Regions from separate parts of the Agrobacterium sp. GW821-FHT02D03 genome, predicted to be linked through region 3. Evidence: predicted binding sites of a transcription regulator. Region 3 holds the regulator's gene; each other region holds the start of a gene.
The links. The regulator LexA, encoded in region 3, represses DNA repair genes until DNA is damaged. The targets are predictions, from matches to a motif close to TGTTCNNNNTGTGTTCNG.
Positions count from the first base shown of each region.

Region 1: a site for LexA is predicted at 4,669-4,686, ahead of ruvC (crossover junction endodeoxyribonuclease RuvC). Genes of this name have one in related genera too.
Region 2: a site for LexA is predicted at 2,292-2,309, ahead of AC07U5_RS11370 (MazG nucleotide pyrophosphohydrolase domain-containing protein). Genes of this name have one in related genera too.

Region 1 covers NZ_JBWKVN010000001.1:840,761-846,948, forward strand. Annotated here, with positions in the region: gene AC07U5_RS03835 (5-formyltetrahydrofolate cyclo-ligase) at 1-32, shown strand, start outside; gene AC07U5_RS03840 (TIGR00282 family metallophosphoesterase) at 29-853, shown strand; gene AC07U5_RS03845 (MBL fold metallo-hydrolase) at 996-1,835, shown strand; gene AC07U5_RS03850 (pyridoxamine 5'-phosphate oxidase family protein) at 1,926-2,429, opposite strand; gene AC07U5_RS03855 (YebC/PmpR family DNA-binding transcriptional regulator) at 2,635-3,381, shown strand; gene AC07U5_RS03860 (LLM class flavin-dependent oxidoreductase) at 3,515-4,516, opposite strand; gene ruvC (crossover junction endodeoxyribonuclease RuvC) at 4,728-5,240, shown strand; gene ruvA (Holliday junction branch migration protein RuvA) at 5,292-5,909, shown strand; gene AC07U5_RS03875 (AbrB/MazE/SpoVT family DNA-binding domain-containing protein) at 5,985-6,188, shown strand, end outside.
Region 2 covers NZ_JBWKVN010000001.1:2,373,775-2,381,644, forward strand. Annotated here, with positions in the region: gene tldD (metalloprotease TldD) at 1-306, shown strand, start outside; partial or broken gene AC07U5_RS11355 (GrpB family protein) at 316-833, shown strand; gene AC07U5_RS11360 (bleomycin resistance protein) at 860-1,297, shown strand; gene AC07U5_RS11365 (HAD family hydrolase) at 1,322-1,981, shown strand; gene AC07U5_RS11370 (MazG nucleotide pyrophosphohydrolase domain-containing protein) at 1,978-2,289, opposite strand; gene pdxH (pyridoxamine 5'-phosphate oxidase) at 2,457-3,077, opposite strand; gene AC07U5_RS11380 (RT0821/Lpp0805 family surface protein) at 3,135-3,584, shown strand; gene AC07U5_RS11385 (DnaJ C-terminal domain-containing protein) at 3,797-4,915, shown strand; gene fabI (enoyl-ACP reductase FabI) at 5,047-5,865, shown strand; gene AC07U5_RS11395 (histidine phosphatase family protein) at 5,960-6,568, shown strand; gene AC07U5_RS11400 (DUF1344 domain-containing protein) at 6,904-7,164, opposite strand; gene AC07U5_RS11405 (EAL domain-containing protein) at 7,483-7,870, shown strand, end outside.
Region 3 covers NZ_JBWKVN010000001.1:1,496,684-1,504,553, forward strand. Annotated here, with positions in the region: gene gltA (citrate synthase) at 1-387, opposite strand, end outside; gene AC07U5_RS07000 (ComEC/Rec2 family competence protein) at 646-3,126, shown strand; gene AC07U5_RS07005 (glutathione S-transferase family protein) at 3,137-3,826, opposite strand; gene AC07U5_RS07010 (GFA family protein) at 4,081-4,479, shown strand; gene lexA (transcriptional repressor LexA) at 4,813-5,538, opposite strand; gene AC07U5_RS07020 (hypothetical protein) at 5,895-6,458, shown strand; gene kdsA (3-deoxy-8-phosphooctulonate synthase) at 6,594-7,442, shown strand; gene eno (phosphopyruvate hydratase) at 7,660-7,870, shown strand, end outside.

The DNA of each region.
Region 1 (6,188 bases), 660 kb from region 3:
TGCGGCATTTTTCTGGCAGGGCAGGGGCATGAGACTACTTTTTCTCGGAGACATGGTTGGCAAGACCGGACGCACGGCCGTCTGGGAAAAGTTGCCGGGGCTGATCTCCGACCTGAAACTGGATTTCGTCATCGTCAATGGCGAGAACGCCGCTGGCGGCTTCGGGATTACAGAAGACATCTATCTGGAAACGATCAATGCAGGCGCGGATGTCGTCACCACCGGCAACCATGTCTGGGACCAGAAGGAAGCGGTGTCATTCTGCGAGCGCCACGACCAGTTCCTGCGGCCCGCCAACTACCCGAAGGGCACGCCCGGCAAGGGTTCCGGCCTGTTCTATGCCCGCAATGGCGCGCGTGTGCTGGTTGCCAACATCATGGGCCGCGTCTTCATGCATCCTGAGCTGGATGATCCCTTCAGTTCGGCGGAGAGCATTCTGGCGGCCTGCCCGCTCAAGGAACAAGCGGACGCGATCATCTTCGATTTTCACGCGGAAGCGACCAGCGAGAAGCAATGCTTCGGCCATTTCGTCGACGGTCGCGCGAGCTTCGTCGTCGGCACGCATACGCATGTGCCGACCGCTGACGCCCAGATCCTGAACGGCGGAACCGCCTATATGTCGGATGCCGGCATGTGCGGCGATTACGATTCCTCGCTTGGCATGGAAAAGGAAGAGCCGATCAACCGGTTCATTTCGAAAATGCCGAAGGGTCGCTTCGAGGCGGCCAGTGGCCCGGCGACATTGTGTGGTGTCGGGGTCGAGATTTCCGATAGCACCGGGTTGGCGGAGAAGATCGCGCCTTTGCGGATCGGACCGCGGTTGGCGGAGACTGTGCCGGCGTTTTGGGCTTGATGGGTTTGCGGCCGGTTCGGGCGTAAGCTACGCTCACCCCATCCAATGACAACAATGTGAGCGCCCTCCACCGCTTACACCTAGACGAACCCCCATCCTTGCCGCATCTTTTCGTCCATTCGCCTTTCCGGGGAGTGGTGCCATGCCTCGCATGTTCATGCCTGCATTGATCGCCATGCTGTTCAGCGCCGCTTCCGTCGCGGCGCAGGAGCCTCCCGATCGACCGCCCGTCAGCCAGTGCCAGGCGATCGCGCAGGCTCTTCCCCGCGTCACGTTTGCGAGCTTCAAGCCGACCGATGTCAAGAAGGCCCAGTTGAGCGACCGCGAGGAGGTGAAGATCCAGTATATCGGGCATTCGACCTACACCATCGAGTCGCCGGAAGGGGTGGTAATTGCCACCGATTATAATGGCGTCTATCGCCCACCGGTCATGCCGACCGTGGCGACGATGAACAATGCGCACACCACCCATTACACGCTCTCGCCGGAGCCTGAGATCAAATATGTGCTGCATGGCTGGAGCGATGTGCCGGGTGAAAAGGCCGTGCACAAGCTGGAAGTGGGCGACGTCTATATCCGCAACGTCACCTCGGATATCCGCAACCGCTGGGGCGGCGGCGGCCTGCTGACGAAGGACGGCAATTCGATCTTCATTTTCGAAGTGGCGGGCTTGTGCATTGGCCATCTCGGACACCTGCATTACGAGCTGACGGAAACCCAATATGCGGAGATCGGCAGGCTGGATGTGCTGATGGTGCCGGTGGATGGTGGGTTGACGATGGGCGCCGATAGCATGAGCCGGATCGTGAAACGGCTGCGCTCTGCGCTTATCCTGCCGATGCACCAGCCGAGCGCGCTCGAGCGGTTTCTCGTCGCCTTCGGCCCGCAGTTCAAGATTGCCTATGCCAGCGATCCGGTGATCCGCGTTTCGATGCGCAATCTTCCCAAGCAGCCGCAGATCCTTGTGCCGCAGGGCATGTAGCCGCATTGGCGCAGAAAGGTCATACCTCAAAGCAAAAACGCCGCGCGTCATGAGGATGCACAGCGTTTCTCAAACAGCTATGGGTCAGGATCAGGCGAAGGTCAGGTGCTGACGAACGCCGACATCCGGCATCTTTCCATCAGACATATTGGCCTTGGCGATTTCCCAGCCGAATTTCAGCGTGCTGTCGGTCGAGGCCCAGATATCGGCATCGTCCACGTGAAGAGCCAGCATGACGAGCTGCGGGTCGCTCTTGCCGTGCTCATACCAGGCGGCGGTGACGGAGTTCCAGTATTCGTCGAGCTTGGTCTTGTCGTCGCGCACTTCCAGCTTGCCGGACAGGCAGGCGTGATAATCATGATCCTTGCCGATGACACAGAAGTGGGCACGCGAACCGGACTTCAGCGACTGAACAAGGTCGGTATCCTTCTTGGAGAAGAACCAGATGGTGTTGGTCTTCGGATCGGCATGCGGTGCCATGGGCTGCATGTGGTTGTGGAGACCTTCCAGACCCAGCATGCCTGCATGGACGGAATTGATCTCGTCCCAAAGCTGACGGGCGGGTTGTTCGCGTGCTTCAGTCAGACTTACCATTCAGTGATCTCCTTGCGGTTCCTGTTCCTTCCGGCAGCGATCCGGTCATGATCGCGCCGCCTGTGATCACAACGGCGGGAGAGGATTTCTGTTCCTTGCAGCGCTGTCATGTGGATGCGAGAAGAAGGGGGTTACGGGCTTGAACAGCCGCGCCATCGCACTTATAAGGCCCACAATCCAAACAAACGATCCGATCAGGGGTGCCATGGCTGGCCATTCACAGTTCAAGAACATCATGCATCGCAAGGGGAAACAGGATTCGATCCGTTCGAAGATGTTCTCCAAGCTTGCGCGTGAAATCACCGTTGCAGCCAAGTCCGGTCTTCCGGACCCGACCATGAATGCTGCTCTTCGCCTGGCCGTGCAGAACGCCAAGGCGCAGTCCATGCCGAAGGACAATATCGACCGCGCCATCAAGAAGGCGTCCGGCGCGGATGCGGAAAACTACGATTCCGTTCGCTACGAAGGCTACGGCCCGGGCGGCACGGCGGTCATCGTCGAAGCGCTGACGGATAACCGCAACCGCACGGCATCCAACATCCGCTCGATCTTCACCAAGGCCGGCGGCGCACTTGGCGAAACCGGTTCGGTTTCCTTCTCCTTCGATCGCGTTGGCGAAATCACCTACAAGGCGTCGGTCGGCGATGCGGACAAGGTGATGGAAGCGGCGATCGAAGCCGGTGCCGAAGACGTGGAAAGCAGCGAAGACGGCCACACGATCATCTGCGGCTTCGAAGACATCAACGAAGTTTCCAAGGCGCTTGAAGCCACCCTCGGCGAAGCCGACAGCGTCAAGGCCGTCTGGCGTCCGCAGAACACCGTTCCGGTGGATGAGGAAAAGGCGCAGTCGCTGATGAAGCTGATCGACAACCTCGAAGACGATGACGACGTGCAGAACGTCTATTCGAACTTCGAAGTGTCCGAAGAAGTCATGGCGAAGCTGTCAGCCTGATACTCTCGGGTTCCGTTCGATTTGAGGACGGCAATCGAAAGCGACAGATGCTAAGTACAAAAGGCCGGATTTGCTCCGGCCTTTTTCAATTTCAATGATGATAGTGGTAGAGGAGTGTTAGAACACAGTCGGCTCAGGCCGCCTTTTTCACACCTTCCCGTACCTCGGCGAAAACCTCGACAGACCGCAGCCGCTTGTTGATGTCGTGGATCGGCATGGAAACAATCAATTCATCCGCGCCGGTCTCGCCCAGGAACTGCTGGAGTTTGCGATCGATGGTCGCGTGCGAGCCGACGGCGGCGTAACGCAGCGTATGTTCGACGGTGATGCGCTCCATGTCATTCCAGTAGCCGTCCATGCTCTCGACCGGCCGGGGGAAGGGCGTGCGGACGTTCTTGCGCAGATTGACGAATTGCTGCTGGGCCGAGGTGAAGAGATGCCGGGCTTCCTCATCCGTGTCCGCACCGACGCCCATGATGCCCACCATGACATAGGGCTCCGAAAGCGTTGCAGACGGCTGGAAGCGCTCGCGGTAGATGGCTATGGCATCCATCAGCATATCCGGCGCGAAATGCGAGGCGAAGGAATAGGGCAGGCCAAGCGCTGCGGCCAGATGCGCGCTGTAGATGCTGGAGCCCAACAGCCAGATCGGCACATTGGAGTTCACGCCCGGCACGGCAAGGATCGCCTGATCCGGTTCGGGCGCACCGAGATAGCGCTGAAGCTCGACGATATCATGCGGGAAGTTCTCGGCCCCGGCATCGAGATTGCGGCGAAGCGCACGCGCCGTGCGCATATCCGTTCCCGGTGCGCGGCCAAGTCCGAGATCGACACGACCCGGCAGAAGAGCGGCAAGCGTGCCGAACTGTTCAGCGATCACCAGTGGAGAGTGGTTAGGCAGCATGACGCCGCCCGAGCCGACGCGGATGCGCGAGGTTGCGGCACCCACGTGGGCAATCACGATCGACGTTGCGGCACTTGCGATCCCCGGCATGCCGTGATGCTCGGCCAGCCAGAAACGCTCATAGCCGTGTTCTTCCGCCTTGATCGCCATGCGGCGGGAGTTATCGAGCGCCTGGCTTGCGTTCTCCCCATCGCCAATCGGCGACAGATCGAGAATGGAAAAGGGAATCATGGCATGCTCCTTCCGGCCTTTATTTAGGACCTTATTTAATGTGTAGCGTCGTGTTTGCCATCCTCGTCGCAGCGAATTGATCCATGGTTCAAAAAAACTGACGGCGTGAGCGTGGATGGCGATCCGCTGGCGCGGCGCATTTTCTCATTGAATGTTTTTGTTTTGTTCACTTATGGCTGGCAGGTTTCCTGACCAGACGGTAGGGTGAGACATGCAAAACGCGATTCGAATTATCGGCATTGATCCGGGGTTAAGGCGTACCGGCTGGGGCGTCATCGAGACGATCGGCAACAGCCTGCGTTTCGTGGCGTCCGGCACGGTGACGTCCGATGGCGACATGGACCTCGCCTCGCGCCTTTGTCAGTTGCATGACGGGCTGGCGGATGTCGTTCATTCCTATCAGCCTGATGAGGCGGCGGTGGAGCAGACCTTCGTCAACAAGGACGCGGTGGCGACCCTGAAGCTTGGCCAGGCGCGTGGCATTGCCATGCTCGTTCCCGCCCGTGCGGGCCTGCACGTGTCCGAATATGCGCCGAATGCGGTGAAGAAGGCGGTGATCGGTGTGGGTCACGGTGAAAAGCAGCAGATCCACATGATGCTGAAAATCCTGATGCCGAAGGCCGAGTTCAAGGGTAATGACGCCGCCGATGCCCTGGCGATTGCCATCTGCCATGCCCATAACCGCGGGGGCGACCGGATGCGCCGGCTCCTTGCTGCGGGCTAAGCGGGCGTTCTTCGGCTTTTCAACTCTTTCTCAAACATCACGGACGCGACGATGATTGGCAAACTCAAAGGCACCATAGAGGAAATCGGCGACGACTACGTTCTCGTTGACGTCCATGGCGTCTGCTACGTGGCGCATTGTTCGGCGCGCACTTTGTCCAGGCTTGGTTCCGCGGGCGAGGCAGTGGTGCTGTTCATCGAGACCTATGTGCGCGAGGACCAGTTGAAGCTTTTCGGCTTCATGAGCGCTCTTGAGCGCGAGTGGTTCAATCTGTTGCAGAGCGTGCAGGGTGTGGGCTCCAAGGTGGCGCTTGCGGTGCTCTCCACCCTCTCGCCGTCCGAACTCGCCAACGCCATCGCACTGCAGGACAAGGCTGTTGTCTCCCGCGCACCCGGCGTTGGCCCGAAGGTTGCGATCCGCATCGTCACCGAATTGCGCAACAAGGCGCCGGCCTTTGCCGGAGAAGCGGCAGGTGCCATCGGTCTCAAGCAGGAGATCGGCGAAGGCGCGGCACCCGCACCTGTGGCCGATGCCGTCTCGGCTTTGACCAATCTCGGCTATTCGCGCGATCAGGCCGCCAACGCCGTGGCCGCCGCCTTGAAGAATGGTGGTGAGGGTGGCGATAGCGCCAAGCTGATCCGATTGGGCTTGAAGGAGCTTTCGCGATAAATCGGACATTTGTGTTTTTGGCGGATGAATGATAATATTTCCGCCATATGAATTTTTTTCTTACGGGTGCTTATAATGGGATGGGAAGTTGTCGTCTCGTCGAAGGGGCAGGTGACGTTGCCGAAAGACATGCGTGAAGCGCTCGACCTCAGGCCCGGTGATCAGGTCGTCTACTCAATCATCGATGGCGAAGTGGTACTGACGCCCAAGAATGTTGATTTCAATGATCTCGCTGGCCTTTTGGGTAAGCCTCCCAAGGGCCGTGCCACCCTGGAAGAG
Region 2 (7,870 bases), 880 kb from region 3:
GTCAAGAAGGGCATCTACGCCGTCTCCTTCGGCGGTGGTCAGGTGGACATCACGTCGGGCAAATTCGTCTTCGGCTGCACGGAAGCCTATCTCATCGAGAACGGCAAGATCGGCGCACCGGTCAAGGGCGCCATGCTGATCGGCAACGGACCGGATGCGATGAAGCGTGTGACCATGATCGGCAACGACATGAAGCTCGACACCGGCATCGGCAATTGCGGCAAGGCCGGCCAGTGGGTGCCGGTTGGCGTTGGCCAGCCGCATCTACGCATGGACCAGATCACGGTCGGCGGCACCAAGGCCTGAGGTTTGCAGATGGGGACGCTCGTGAAGATCGTTCCCTATAATGCTGACTGGCGGCGCCTCTATCGCGATACCCAAGATCGTCTCGAAGCGTTGTTGGGCGACCTTGTCGAAGGGATCGAGCATGTCGGCAGCACGGCCGTTCCCGCCTCGTCGCCAAGCCCTATATTGATATCGACGTTGTTCTGAAACCTCCCACGCATATGGAAGACGGCAGGGTGCGAATGCAAGCCGCTGGCCTCGAGCCGCGCGGGTCTCGCCATGGTGACGGGGTGTTTGCCTTTATGCTTCGGGATCCGTTGCCGGGTCTGCGCGTTTATCTTTGCCCGCCCAATCGCCTCACCCATCAGAACAGATTGCGTTTCCGTGATATCCTTCGCCAGAACCCCTCTCTTGCCAATCACTATGCGACGCTTAAGATGGCTCTCGCCGAGAAATATAAGGACGATGGCGATACCTATACCCGCGCCAAGTCCGACTTCATTCGCGAGACGCTGAATACCGACACGTCCCCCGCATCCGCGCCCTAAGCGCCCTCTCCCCCGATCAGGAAAAGATGACCTTCGTTTCCAATGCACTCGTTCCCGAACTGGCCGTCACGGACTGGCACAAAAGCCGGACATTTTATTGTGACCTGATCGGCTTTCATGTCGTCTATGAGCGACCGGAAGAAGGTTTCACTTATCTTGCGCTCGGCGACGCCCAGTTGATGATCGACCAGATCGGCGCCGGACGTACCTTCGAGCAGGAGAATGCGCCAATCCACTTTCCCTTCGGACGGGGCATGAACCTGCAACTCGCTGTTCCATCCCTTCAACCCATCCTCGACAGGCTGGAGCTTGCGCGCGTGCCACTTTTTCTTCCGCTTGAAGAGAAATGGTACCGCAAAGGGGAGACTGAGGTCGGTAACCGGCAGTTCGTCGTCGCCGATCCGGATGGCTATCTCATTCGCCCATTCGAGAGCCTCGGCGAACGCGTCTTTCGGTTCGGGTAAGGCATGGACATGACACTACCTCGCATGCCCAAAGCAGTCGTCTTCGATATGGACGGCGTTCTGATTGACACCGAGACGCTTTACCGCGATTCCTTCCTGGCCGCCTCACAGGATGGCGGGCACGATTTGCCGGTCGAACTGTACCAGCGTGTCTGCGGAAGTCCTTGGGATGTCATCAGCGGCACGATCATTGCCGAACATGGCGCTCATTTTCCGATGGATGCGTTTCGTGACGCGTGGCTGCGTCATCTGGCCGTCAGCATGGCCGGCGGCGTAGAACTCAAGGCGGGTGTCGTGAAGATGCTCGACCTACTGGACGATCTTAAGCTTCCGCGCGCCATCGCCACCTCATCCCGGCACGAATCCGTCAATCGACATCTTGGACCCCATAATCTTCTCGCTCGCTTCGATCACATCGTGGCGCGCGAGGATTATACCGAGCCGAAGCCCTCCCCCATGCCCTATCTAACCGCAGCCCAACGTCTTGGCGTCGATCCTACGGAATGCATGGCGCTGGAAGATTCCTATCACGGCGTTCAATCCGCCTCCTCCGCCGGGATGATGACGGTGATGGTGCCGGACGTCGCGCCTGCGACTGAGCGGATGCGGGAGACGTGCGTTGCGATCTGCTCCGGCCTGCCGGAGGTCGCTGCCTTGCTTCGTAATGAAAGGACGCTCGGCTAGTCGATAGCAGCTGGATCGAAGCGCCATTTGCGTTCGATCGAACCGATGAGATCCAACTGGCTGTGATGGGCAAGCAGAAGGACATGGCCGAGCAGGTCTGCGACCTCGTCGGAAAGGTCTTGCCTCATTTCCTCTGGCGTTTTGCCCCTCGCCCGACCGCGCGCCGTCAAGCGGTTCCACGCTTGCGTCACCTCGCCGACCTCTTCCTGCAGCTTCAGCATGAACCAGTCAGGATCACGCTCGATACTGTTTGACGCAGCATAGGACGCCGAAGCCTTTTCGAATTTTTGCATCAGGTCAGCCAGCATTGCGTTCCCTCTTCGTTCACGAGACACTGACCACGATTCGCCCGCCACTGTCGACGGCCATTCCGCTTACAGCATCGGCCCGAAATCGGACTCGATTTCGGAAAGCACTATGCGTCGGTTCAAAAAGGTAAAGCGTCCTTTGTGCGTCCAATAGGACGCACGGCGCTTTAAGGGTACATGCGGACCTTCGTCCATGGGGCGTCGGTGGATTCACGCCGGAATTCCACCCGGTCGTGGAGGCGGAATTTCCGGTCGTGCCAGAATTCTATGGTCAGCGGGTTGATGCGGAAACCCGACCAGTATGGCGGACGCGGGATATCACCCAGCGCATATCTGGCGGTGTATTCCGCCACCGCCTTTTCAAGTGCAAAGCGGCTTTCCAGAGGTCGGGACTGCTTGGAGGCCCAGGCCCCGATGCGGCTGCCGCGCGGGCGCGAAGCATAATATTCATCCGCCTCTTCGTCCGACACCACCTCTACAAGCCCACGAACACGCACCTGTCGGCGCAGGCTTTTCCAGTGGAAGCACAAGCCGGCTTTCTGTTGCCCAAGAAGCTCGCGCCCCTTGCGGCTCTCAAAATTCGTGTAGATCACGAAGCCGCGTTCGTCTGCCGCCTTCAGCAGCACCATTCGCACGCTCGGCATTCCGTCCTCATCCACAGAAGCAAGCGCCACCGCATTCGGATCGTTTATCTCCGACGCGGTTGCATCACGCAACCAGTCGGCGAAAAGCGCAAATGGTTCATTTTCTTCCGTGAAGTCACTAGATGTTAACCCCGATTCCGACATATTGAATAAAATGCTCCAAAGCTGATTTGCGTACCAGAGATGAGTTCTGGGTAAGAGATGGTGATCGTCATAGCAAAGTCGAACAGTCGCACAAAGAGCTTCCTGTCATCGGTCGTCAATGTTTTTGCCGCCGGCGTTCTGGCCGTTGCACTGACCGGCTGTGTCAGCCTTGATCTTTTCGGTGGCGAAAAAGTCGACCGCTCGCTCTCCACGGCTTCCGTGCCAAACCAGCCGACCCAGCCGGCGCTCTCCGATGATGCCACCATTCGCAATGCCGTGACATCTGCCGACCTGGTGAAGGTTGCCGAATCCCCCGTTCCCTGGGCAAATGCAGCGACCGGCAGTGCCGGTGTCGTGACGGCCATCCGCGAAGACAGAACGACGGGCTTCGTCTGCCGCAACTTCAATACCACGCGCCATTCCTTCGAGGGCGTGGCGAGCTATACCGGGCAAGCCTGCCTTTCTGAGACAGGCGAATGGCTGATGACCCGCTTCGATCAGAAGTAAAGCATTTACCTTATTCTGCGAGATGAGACCTGCGACACGCTCAGTCATGCGTGTGTAAAGGTCTGGTTAGCAACTTCTTGCCACAGTCCCATCCAGTTCAAGACACTGATCGTGCAACATTTTCGAAGGTTGGCACGTTCAGGTCTCGAGTTTCTTCTGTTTCAGGTCGCTTCAACAGGCGGCTGCAGTCTCGGGCGTAACTGGTGGTTCGGATGCGTGATCCCTATTCTATTCTCGGCGTCAAGCGCGATGCCGATTCGGACGAGATAAAGGCCGCCTGGCGTTCCAAGGCGAAGACAGTTCATCCCGATCACAATCGCGATGATCCGGATGCCAACGCGCGCTTCACCGAGATCGGTCAGGCCTATGATCTGTTGAAGGATCCGAAGAAGCGCGGTCTCTATGACCAGGCGCGCCGGGCCTCAGACGGCAAGCAGCGTGAACAAACCATCATGCAGAAGCGGGAAGCCGCGCGTGAGGCCGCCCGCCAGGCTGCCGAACGAGCAAAGGCCGCCGAGAAGCTGATGGAAGAATTGGCTCGGGCGCAGGCGCGCAACGAGAAAGCGACCGCTGAAAGCGAAGAAGGTCCTTCGGCCACCACCACGAGCGGAAGCACTAAGCCGGAAACGCCCGAGGATATGCTGGAACGTATCTTCGGCGCAGAAGCCAAGGTGAAGGGCGGCGTGGACTCGGGCAAGAGCGGTGTGGCTGGATCTGCCGAAGACGCATCCGCTCAGGAGACGGCGGAAGCCGGAAACTCTGTTGCGCTCGGCTTTTTCAATGCACTTATCCGGCGCTTCAAACCGGCTCCACCAGTCGTGGAGAAAGCACCCGACATGACGGCCGAAGCGATCGTAACCGTGAGCGATATTATCGCTCAGAAGCAGGTGACGCTTCGCATGCCAGACGAGCGTGACGTGCGCTTTCAATTGCCAGTCGGAGCTACGGATGGACATGTGGTTCGGCTCAAGGGTCAGGGCCTCAAGCTGCTGGACGCACCACGTGGCGATCTCGTCGTCACGGTTTTGACCGCACGCGACGACGCGTTCACCGTGAAGGGCTACGATATCCACACGAGCCTACCGATTGCACTGGCTGATGCAGTGCTCGGTTGCGAGGCCAAGGTTCAATCGCCTCGTGGAGAACAGCAGCTTTCGGTACCGGCCTGGTCTGGTTCGGATAAGGCTATTCACGTGCCTGGAAAAGGCTTGCAAAAGGACGATGGCACCTTCGGCGATCTCGTCGTCGAGTTGCGGATCGTGCTGCTTGAAACACCGGATGCTAAAGTGACAGACCTGATGCGCCACATGCGCGAAGGCCTTTACCTGTGACCACTCCGTGAAAGCGGTGAACAACGCACCCTTTGTTACGATCCCTTACATGAGATGATCTGAGGCCTTCTTGAACAGTGGTTCTGCCTATGCCATAGGCAGGATCATTTTGGAATATGAGGGAGCATTACATGGCTCAGACATCCGGCCTGATGGCTGGCAAGCGCGGTCTCATCATGGGCGTCGCAAACAATCGTTCGATTGCCTGGGGCATTGCCAAGGCCTGTGCCGATGCGGGTGCCGAACTTGCCTTCACCTGGCAGGGTGATGCCTTGAAGAAGCGCGTTGAGCCTCTCGCTCAGGAACTTGGCGCCTTCATGGCTGGCCATTGCGATGTGACCGATCTCGAAACGTTGGATACCGTTTTCTCGAATCTCGAAGCGCATTGGGGCAAGATCGACTTCGTCGTGCACGCCATCGCCTTTTCCGACAAGGACGAATTGACGGGTCGCTATCTCGACACGAGCCGCGACAACTTCAACCGCACCATGGACATCTCCGTCTATTCTTTGGCCGCCGTTGCAAAGCGCGCCGAGCCGATCATGAATGACGGTGGCTCGATGGTTACGCTGACCTATTACGGCGCCGAGAAAGTCATGCCGAACTACAACGTCATGGGCGTTGCCAAGGCAGCACTTGAGGCCAGCGTGCGCTATCTGGCGGTCGATCTCGGCAACCGCGGTATTCGCGTCAACGCCGTCTCCGCCGGCCCGATCAAGACGCTTGCGGCCGCCGGTATTGGCGATTTCCGCTATATCTTGAAGTGGAACGAGTATAACGCACCGCTGAAGCGCACCGTTTCCATCGAGGAAGTCGGCAAGTCCGCGCTTTACCTGCTGTCTGATCTCTCCACCGGCGTGACCGGCGAAGTGCATCACGTGGATTCGGGCTATCACGCGATCGGCATGAAGGCTGTAGACGCGCCCGATATCTCCGTCGTAAAAGACTAACATTGTTCAGCAATAACGATTGGCGCCGCCTCATTTTTGACGTGCGGCGCCGTCACGTCTTTAAAGGACAGAGTTAAAAAAGCAGGGGTGTGCAGTGCTGGTCTATGTTATCCGCCACGGACAGACAGACTGGAACGCGATCAGAAGGCTTCAGGGCCAAAAGGACATTCCGCTCAACGACTTCGGCCGCTCCCAGGCCGTCGGCAACGGCAAAACACTCTCCGCCATCCTCGGCCCGACAGCCCCAGACTTCGATTACGTGGCAAGTCCCTTGGGCCGCACGCGTGAAACGATGGAACTTCTGCGCGGTGCCATGGGCCTCGACCCCACCGATTACCGCACCGACGAACGCCTCGTTGAAGTGTCATTCGGTGATTGGGAAGGCTACACGCTGCCCGAGCTCAAGCTTTCCTTTCCCGACCGCGTCAGGGCCCGGAAAGCCGCAAAGTGGGACTTTATTCCGCCGGGCCAGAACGCCGAAAGCTACGAAATCCTGTCCTGGCGCATCGGCGCCTGGCTTTCATCCGTCGAGCGCAAGACCGTCTGTGTTTGCCACGGCGGCGTGATCCGCAGCATGTTCCGGCTGGTATCCGGTATGGACAAGGACGAAGCGGCCGAGATTCCCATTCCGCAAGACAAGATTTTGAAGGTCGAGACCGACAAGAATCTGGCCGAATGGGTGGATGTCAGGGAGACCGTCTAAAGCGTATCGCGATCTTTCAGATTCGCTCCTTACGCTTTAGGTCCTTCTTCCGCCGCACGTCGTTGTTGCAAATCGCTGCACCGTTTTGCTTGCGCCATGCAATATTGCCAGGGAACCGAAGCTCCTCGTCGCGCTCACGCCAGGCGCCGATTGGGCAAGCCCCCCCCCCCGCATCCGGAGCGCGAGTGGAATACAGCACGGGTTTCGAATTGACCACCGCGCCAAAATTGACGTCGGATCTGCGTGCCCAATGCTTGCGAGAGTTGGAAATTCCGAAGTAACCCGCGCTTGGTTTAACAGCCTAACCAAAGCAACGGCCTGAACGCGGCACAAGCTTACTGCACGACCTCGAGATCGTCCACGACGCGCTTGCCGTCGACTTCGGTGTAGAACACCAGGACCTTCACGCCGGGCTGCAGGCCTTCAAAATTAAACTCTTCCGGCACTTTGTAATTCTTGCCGTCGGCAAGTGTGATGTTCAGGCCCTTCACGTCGACCTTGCTGATGGTCGACTCGACATCGACGCTCTGAGCAAAGCTGTTCAGAGGGGCAAACAGATTTGCAGTGGCTAAAAGTGCGGCAATCATCAAGCGCATGGTTCTAGCCTCCTTCAGGCTCCTTACGAGTTTTGCATGCGACAAGATTTCTCTCCCGAATGTGGCGGAATTTGCCCGTAACAATGTCAATTTCGGTATAATTGGTGAATGGATTTTAACCAATATCAAGCGCTTAGACTTTTTTTGTATCTGGCGCCGGGAAAACCGGCGCGCGCAGTCTGCTATACTATTTGTTTTAGATTATCTTTTAGAGTTGTAGGCAAGAATTGTTTTCCAGGCATGGACTGAGGACTCTCCGACGTGGCATCAGCATCGACATTTTCGCGTAGTGTCCGCGAGAAGAGCACACGGAAAAAGATGCTGTTCGGAGCTTCAGCGGGAGTATCGCTTGCGCTGATCTACTTTATCGACTCGGCATCCTTCTGGATTGCGTTGCCTCTGACGATCATTCTGCTTCTGGTTGCCGAGCGAAACCACAATCTGACAATGATTCACATTCGCGAGAGCAAGCTTCTCGAACTCTCCCAACGCTTCAAGCTCGCGATGGATTCGTCCAATATTGGCCTTTGGGAACTGAATGGTGACGACGCATGCTACCTTGATGGGCGGGCCGCGGGACTGCATGGTTATCCAACGACGGAGAACGAATTTTCTCTATCACGATGGCTGGAAGCGGTCGTTCCGGAAGACCGAATAAAGATCACGGACTTTCTGACCCACTGCACTCAGGGAGAGGAGACCCACT
Region 3 (7,870 bases):
GGCGTCGCGACGATAGCCGGTGAAGAAGCGGCTCATCTGTTCATGCACCATGGTGTGACGCGTCACACGGGTGTCGAAGTCCTTCTTCTGCGCGGTCGTCGGCAGTTCGCCGTAAAGCAGCAGGTAGCACGTCTCGAGGAAGTCGCCCTGTTCGGCAAGCTGCTCGATCGGATAACCGCGGTGCAGCAGAACGCCTTCGTCACCATCGATATAGGTGATCTTGGATTCGCACGAAGCGGTCGAGGTGAAACCGGGGTCGTAGGTGAAGGAGCCGGTGTGTTTGTACAGGGTGCCGATATCGACGACGCGCGGGCCAATCGTACCTTCTCGTACAGGAAGATCGACCGTCTTGTCGCCGAGGGTCACTGTAGCGCTTTTTTCCGTCATACCATACCTCCGAATATGCAGGCGATGCGGGTTGACGCATCGGCCAATTAAGCGTCACGGATTTAGCTATATGATCCGCGCGACGATGCCAAGCTATCCAAAAGGCAAATTGTGCATCGCAGAATTGGAATAAGCCGTTCTGATCGGTTTTGCCACTTTACTGTTTCGTTTTAAGTCAATGCTTCCTTAATCTGCACACTGGATTGCAATCCGAATCGCAAGGCTGCAAATTGGTCCTAAGGGACCGAGGGGCGGCGCTTGAACGACTACGGGGAACGGCAGCAGTTCCGCTTGCTGGAGACGGGCACGCCTGTGAAGGTGGAGCTCGACGGCATCAATGCGCCCGCTGCTCTTGCGAATACGGATATCGTACTCTTTGCTCCGCCGCGTCCTGCGCCTCAAGGCTTTGCGCAGCGATTGCAATCGACCTTATCGCGTTGCGTCACCGAGGAGCTTCAGTACCGGCAGGACTTCCTTTTCATCCCCGTGCTGGTCGGCGCGGGCGCGGCGCTGTGGTTTTCGCTCTCCTCTCCGCCATCCGATGTCGTTCTGCTTGTGAGTGGCCTTTGCGTCATCCCGATCGCCATCATCATGCGGCACCGGCAGACCGCACTGTCCTTTGTGCTGGCAACGCTTGCACTTCTGCTGCTCGGCATGCTTCTGGCGAACTGGGAGACGCGCCGCGTTGGGACCACAGTCCTTGACACTGCCGTGACGACGACAATCACCGGCAAAGTGGAGCGGCGGGAGGTAGATGCCAGGGGCTACTGGCGCTACACGATCGCCCTGACTTCGACGAGTGGACCTTCTCTGACGCGCCTGCCAAACCGGATATCCGTTCTCTCGCGCAGTCGCGAAAAACCGATCGCTGTCGGTGCAGGCATCACCGGCAAGGCGCGCCTTTCACCACCATCCGGGCCGGCATTGCCGGGCCTCAACGACTTTGCCTTTTCCGCGTACTTCGATGGGATCGGTGCGACAGGCTTTTTCTATAGCGCGCCAAAGGCTCTACCGACGCAGGCCGAAACGACAGACGGCGTGGGCTGGCTGCAAACAGCGGGTTCGGGGCTCTACGCGCTGCGTTCCGCTATTGCCGAACGAATCCGCAGCGTCATCGGCGGCGATGCAGGTGCTTTTGCGGCTTCGATCATCACGGATGAACGGCGCGCGATCTCCAGCGAGACGATGGAAGCTTTGCGCGTGTCGGGGCTCGCCCATATCGTTGCCATTTCCGGGCTCAACATGGCACTGGCATCAGGCATCTTCTTCGTCGGTATGCGTATGGTGTTCAGCCTGTGTCCAGGGTTTTCGCAGCGCTATCCCGTCAAGAAGATCTCCGCCTTTGCCGCGCTGTTGATGACATTCGCCTATTATCTGATTTCAGGCTTTGCCGTCTCTGCCGAGCGGGCATGGTTGATGATGTCGATCATGCTGGCAGCGGTTCTCGTCAACCGGCCGTCGATCAGTCTGCGCAATGTCGCCCTTGCCGCAATCGTCATCATCGCGGTTTCGCCACATGAAATCATGGGTCCGAGTTTCCAGATGTCCTTTGCCGCAACGCTGGCACTGGTTGCTGCCTATTCCTTCTGGAGCAGATGGCAGGGCAGTCGCGAGCGCCTCTTTATCGCGCGCCCGCCTTTGTGGATGGTGGCCTCGTCGAAAGCGAGTGCCGTGATCGGCGGTGTCGTCATCACCTCGTTGATTGGGGGTGTCTCGACTGCGATCTACTCCATCGAGCATTTCCACCGTATCACCACCTACGGACTGGCCGCCAATCTTGCCGCCATGCCGGTCATGTCGATCATCGTCATGCCGTCTGCACTGATTGCCATGCTGCTCATGCCTTTCGGCCTGGATGCACCCTTCCTGAAGCTGATGGGTTACGGCATGGCCATGGTGATCGACATTGCCAACACCGTCTCCAGTTGGGGCGGAGATGCCACGATCGGGCGGCAACATCCCTGGTTTCTGGCCGTCTCGACGGTCGGATTTCTTCTTCTGACCTTGCTGCGGACCCACCTCGCGCTCTTGGGGCTTCCCCTGATGCTGGCCGGTCTCGTTCTGGTGCCGCTTGAGCAGAACAAGGCAAAGCCGGATTTATTGATCTACGAGGATGGTGTTCTGGTCGCGTTTCGCGTGGATCAATTCGTTGCGACGACCAAGCGCCAGGCGAAGGGGTTCGTCTTTGATCAGTGGGCGAGGGCGGTGCCGCTTCCGGATAAACATGTGGCCCCTGTCATGGTGGACGACAACAAGGCGGGTGAACGAGAGGAAACGGCAGAGCCAACGCCACGCCGGCCGGCTGTTCTCACCGATCAGCTGAAGCAAGAGGTTCGCGACAAGATGATTCTGGCTTTCGAGCGGACGAATGGCTTCTCGTGTCAGAAAAACGCCTGGTGTGCTGGACGTCATGAGAGCGGCGTCACAGTCGTGGTCATTTCGAACACGGCGTTGACCGGAACAGCCTGTGATGTGGCGGACATCGTCGTGACGTCGCGTTTCGTGCCGTTTTCAAATTGTCGCTCGGGCGCGCTGTTGATCAGCGCCACAACATTGCGGAAGACGGGCTCGCTGGAACTCTGGCTGAATGAGGCCGGAGCGCCCGTCGCAACTGCGCGCGCGGCGATGCAAGACGTTGCCAGACCCTGGTCGATCCACCGCGCCTATGACTGGCGCAGCAAGACCTCTGACGGCGCGGTGCCGCCGCATATCGAGGCGATGCTGGCGGCCGGGCAGTAAGTCTCTTGCTTCAACCCGCTGCGGAGCGGCGGTCTTCGATGATCTCGCCGGACGCCCGCGCTTCTTCTTCGTGCTCGGCGTCACGCCAGGGTTCCCGGATCGCTGCCTCCTCCCACTCCTTCATCGCCGGCGAGTTCAAGAGGCGGGTCTTGTAAGCCTCTGCCGCTGGCGAGAGTGCTGTGCCGTAGGTCTGGAAGCGAAAGGCCACGGGGCAGAAGAAGGCGTCGACGGCGGTGAAATTCGTACCGGCCAGAAACGGCCCTCCGAAGCTGTCGAGGCCCTGTTGCCATAGCGCATCTATACGCGCGATATCCCTACGGAGCGCCTCGGTTGCAGGAACTGGCCGGATTCGCAAGCCTACGCTCATCGGGTGCAGATTGCGGAGCGATTGGAAGCCGGAATGCATCTCCGCGGATGCCGAGCGCGACCAAGCCCGCGCTTTGGCATCCTCAGCCCAAACACCATCATGCCGTTCCGCCAGATATTCGATGATCGCAAGCGAGTCCCAGATGGTGACATCGCCATCCACAAGGCAAGGCACCTTGCCGGTGGGGGAGAAGTGATTGAAGCCATTCTTGGGATCGGGATCATTGAAGGGGACGAGATGCTCGTTGAAGGAAATCTCCAATGTGCGCATCAGAACCCACGGCCGGAGAGACCAGGAGGAGTAGTTCTTGTTGGCGATGTAGAGATCGTACATGTTGTCTCCTTCTGGTGATACGCCGCTTGAATCGCATGCAATCAGCAAAAGCGTCCATGCGTGTAGGTGCGTATGTTTCTCTGTCCATCCTCCTAACGCATGACCGAGAGGACATACAGGCCGAGTCTGTCATGTCAGATATCATATGAATTGATGCGTTCGCCGTTCTCACGTGTCCGGAAACAGAAGCAGAATGAACTTCACCGGTTCGTCGCGGTTTGATGGGAAGGCGTCAAGCAAATGGAGCGATCGAGATGAACATGAAATCTGGCGGTTGTGCCTGCGGCAGCGTGAGGCTTTCGATGGTCGGCGCGCCCTACCGTATCGGGATTTGTCACTGCATGGACTGTCGCAAACACCACGGCGCGCTCTTCCACGCATCCGCCATCTTCCCGCAGGATGCCGTTACCATCGAGGGAGAAACACGCAGCTATAATGGCCGTTTCTTCTGTCCCAACTGCGGATCGCCGGTCTTCGGAAAAAGCGACGACGAAATCGAGGTCAATCTCGGTTCCCTGGATTCACCAGATCAGTTCGAGCCGACCTACGAGCTTTGGACGGTCCGCCGTGAGGCGTGGCTGCCGGATTTCCCGGCATTGCGCCAATATGAGCGGGACCGGGAATCGACAGGCAGAACGGAAAAGGGGCGGTGAGACTGTCCACCTTGTCGGATGGTAGCTGCAACATGGATTAGCTGCGTCTGTGAGTCCTGCACTTAGAAGCGACGGGCGAGGGCGCTTGTCGGTGGCACTGAAAGATTGCCGCCGTTCGAAGGCCATGATCGGCATGCACCCGACCATCCGCCAATCTTTTCCTCACCCTCGGATCGAGAATGAGGATAACGAGAAAGACAAAGGCGAAGAGAACCAGCGTCGAAACCTCGGTGCGATCAGAGGCAGCCCAACATCGCCGCATCTGCCAACTATGTCAGCGCGTCTTGCCTCTGCAAGAGCACGGGCAGCCAGTCTGAGCCGACTGTCGTCCGCTCAGTGATAGCGACGAATGAGGCCGACCAGCTTGCCCTGAATCTTGACCCGATCCGGTCCGAAGATACGGGTTTCATAGGCTGGGTTCGCGGCCTCCAGGGCGATGGAAGCACCCTTGCGGCGGAAGCGCTTCAAGGTGGCTTCTTCATCATCTACCAGTGCGACGATGATATCGCCGGGGTTGGCGGTGCTGCCGTTGCGAATGATGACGGTATCGCCATCGAAGATGCCAGCCTCGATCATCGAGTCACCCTTGACCTCCAGCGCGTAATGCTCGCCCGTGCCCAACATATCGACGGGTACGGCAACATCGTGGGTGTTGTTCTGAATAGCGGAGATCGGCACACCGGCGGCGATGCGCCCCATTACAGGAACGGTGACAGCGGAGGAGATCTGATCGTTTGCTGGCTTCGGGGCAGGAGCCGACTCAGGCGGTTTGGCTTTTCCGAGGCTGCCCTCGATCACGCTTGGCGAGAAGCCGCGCGGCGGCTTCTGTGCGGGTGCGGAATAGGCTTCCGGAAGCTTGATGACTTCCAGGGCTCTTGCCCTGTTCGGCAAGCGGCGGATGAAGCCACGTTCTTCCAGAGCGGTAATCAGCCGATGGATGCCGGATTTCGAGGCAAGGTCGAGGGCATCTTTCATCTCATCGAAAGATGGCGGCACGCCGGACTCTTTCATTCGCTCATGAATGAAAAGAAGCAGTTCCTGCTGTTTGCGCGTGAGCATGAAGAAAACCCTTGGAATACGTGGCGAAGATTCGCGAAACAAATACAGAACGAACACTATATGTTCCATATGTGTTCTGCAATCCCTTAAAATTCCGCAAACGTCTCCGCCTCATCAATTCGCAGTCCTGTTATCCGCGCAATGGTAGAAGTTTATAGCTTCTTTACGGTGTTGCGCGTCTTTTTCCTCTCCAGGTTGATGATTTCATTTTTGCGGGTATCTACAAGCTGCTTCGAGGATCACATGATCCGGTCATCCTGTGGGATGAAGGCCAAGCCATTCGAAGCATTATCAACAAAGTTATCATAGCTCTACGGCGCTGCCTTGCAGCGTCTTCTCGGGGCAGGGACATTTTTATGAAGCTCGTTAGATTTACCCTTATCGGAATGCTGGTTGCGCTGGCCGGTTGCCAGACCCTCGATCCCAATTCACCGGAAGCTTTAAAGCGCAAGGAGTACGACCGGCTGCTGCTGAACACGACGATGGCCAATTGCAAGCTCATCGTTCAGCTCAATCAGAAGCGCGTTTCGCAGAACAAGGAGCCGACGCGCGACAATAACTGTGCACGGATCCTGAAGAACCACGCGCTTGGCGGCGTTCATCCGGCGAGCTTCATCCCCGATCTTGCGGTGAACGGTATTCCCATTCCGATCGGCGGACTGATCAAGCTTGCCATCGTCGTCGATCGAAACCAGCGCGAGAAGAAGGCCTGGGAGACATCGCTACCGACTTGGGTTTCCGCCGGTGGTGAGAACAGCGAGAACGTCTATCGCATGTTACTGACTCAAGGCTTCAAGCCTGAAGAACTGGAAGGGCTGAAGGGAAGTGCTGGATTTTCCGACGCCGTGCGCGCAGTCGGGCCGTTCGTGCAATTTTCCGAGGCCAATCCCGATGTCGTGCGGAAGGCGAATGCCGGCTAAAGGGCAAGCGGTCGGTGCTCCGGCCGCAGCATCCCTCATCTCGTGACACATGGCGCGCTTGCTGCTAATGCCTGTGCAACATCGCAAGTTAAGCGGTTGCCGGCGATGTCCGGCGCATGTGTCGTGAGGAATGAGATGACTGTGAAGAACAATTTGAAAGTGGTCGCTGGCGAAGGCAAAGGCGCTGTCGCCTTCTCCAACACGGAGCGGTTTTCGCTGATTGCCGGTCCGTGCCAGATGGAAAGCCGCGACCACGCTTTCATGATTGCCGGCACGCTTCATGAGCTTTGCGGCAAGCTCGGCATCGGGCTTGTCTATAAGTCATCCTTCGACAAGGCCAATCGCACATCGCTTTCCGGCCAGCGCGGCATCGGTCTCGACAAGGCCATGGAGATCTTTGCCGATCTCAAGAAGGAATATGGCTTCCCGGTCCTGACCGATATCCATACCGAAGAGCAGTGCGCCATTGTCGCCGAAACCGTTGATGTTCTGCAGATCCCGGCCTTTCTCAGTCGCCAGACCGATCTTCTGATCGCCGCCGCGAAGACCGGCCGCGTGATCAATGTGAAGAAGGGACAGTTCCTGGCGCCCTGGGACATGAAGAACGTGCTGGCGAAGTTGAATGAGAGCGGCAATCCGAATGTTCTCCTCTGCGAACGCGGCGCATCGTTCGGCTATAACACGCTTGTCTCCGACATGCGCTCGTTGCCGATCATGGCCTCGCTCGGTGCGCCGGTGGTCTTCGATGCGACGCATTCCGTGCAGCAGCCAGGCGGGCAGGGTGGGTCGACCGGTGGTCAGCGCGAATTCGTCGAGACATTGTCGCGTGCGGCGGTGGCTGTCGGCATTGCCGGCCTGTTTGTCGAAACCCATGAGGATCCGGACAATGCCCCATCCGACGGTCCGAACATGGTTCACCTGAAGGATATGCCGAAGCTTCTGGAGAAGCTTCTGGCGTTTGACGCTATCGCCAAGGCTGCCTGATTTTGGCCTAATCGATTTTTATAGGTTGGGCGACGCCTGATGCTGGGCGTCGTCATTGTAATTTCTCACGCTTCGTCTACAGCGAAGTTGCAATGACCTTTCACACTTTTCAGAATCGCTTATCCGCCGTCCGGCTCGAAAACGGCTTCACAGTTTTGCCGATGCGCTCTAAGACAAGCGACTTAAATTCATCTGTTCCAGTCCCAAGGGAGAGACCATGACAGCCATTACCGACATCATCGCACGCGAAATCCTCGATAGCCGTGGCAACCCCACGGTCGAGGTCGACGTGTACCTCGAAGACGGCTCCTTCGGTCGCGCTGCCGTTCCATCGGGCGCATCCACCGGCGCTCACGAGGCAGTCGAGCTGCGCGATGGCGGACAGCGCTATGGCGGCAAGGGTGTTGAAAAGGCCGTTGAGGCCGTCA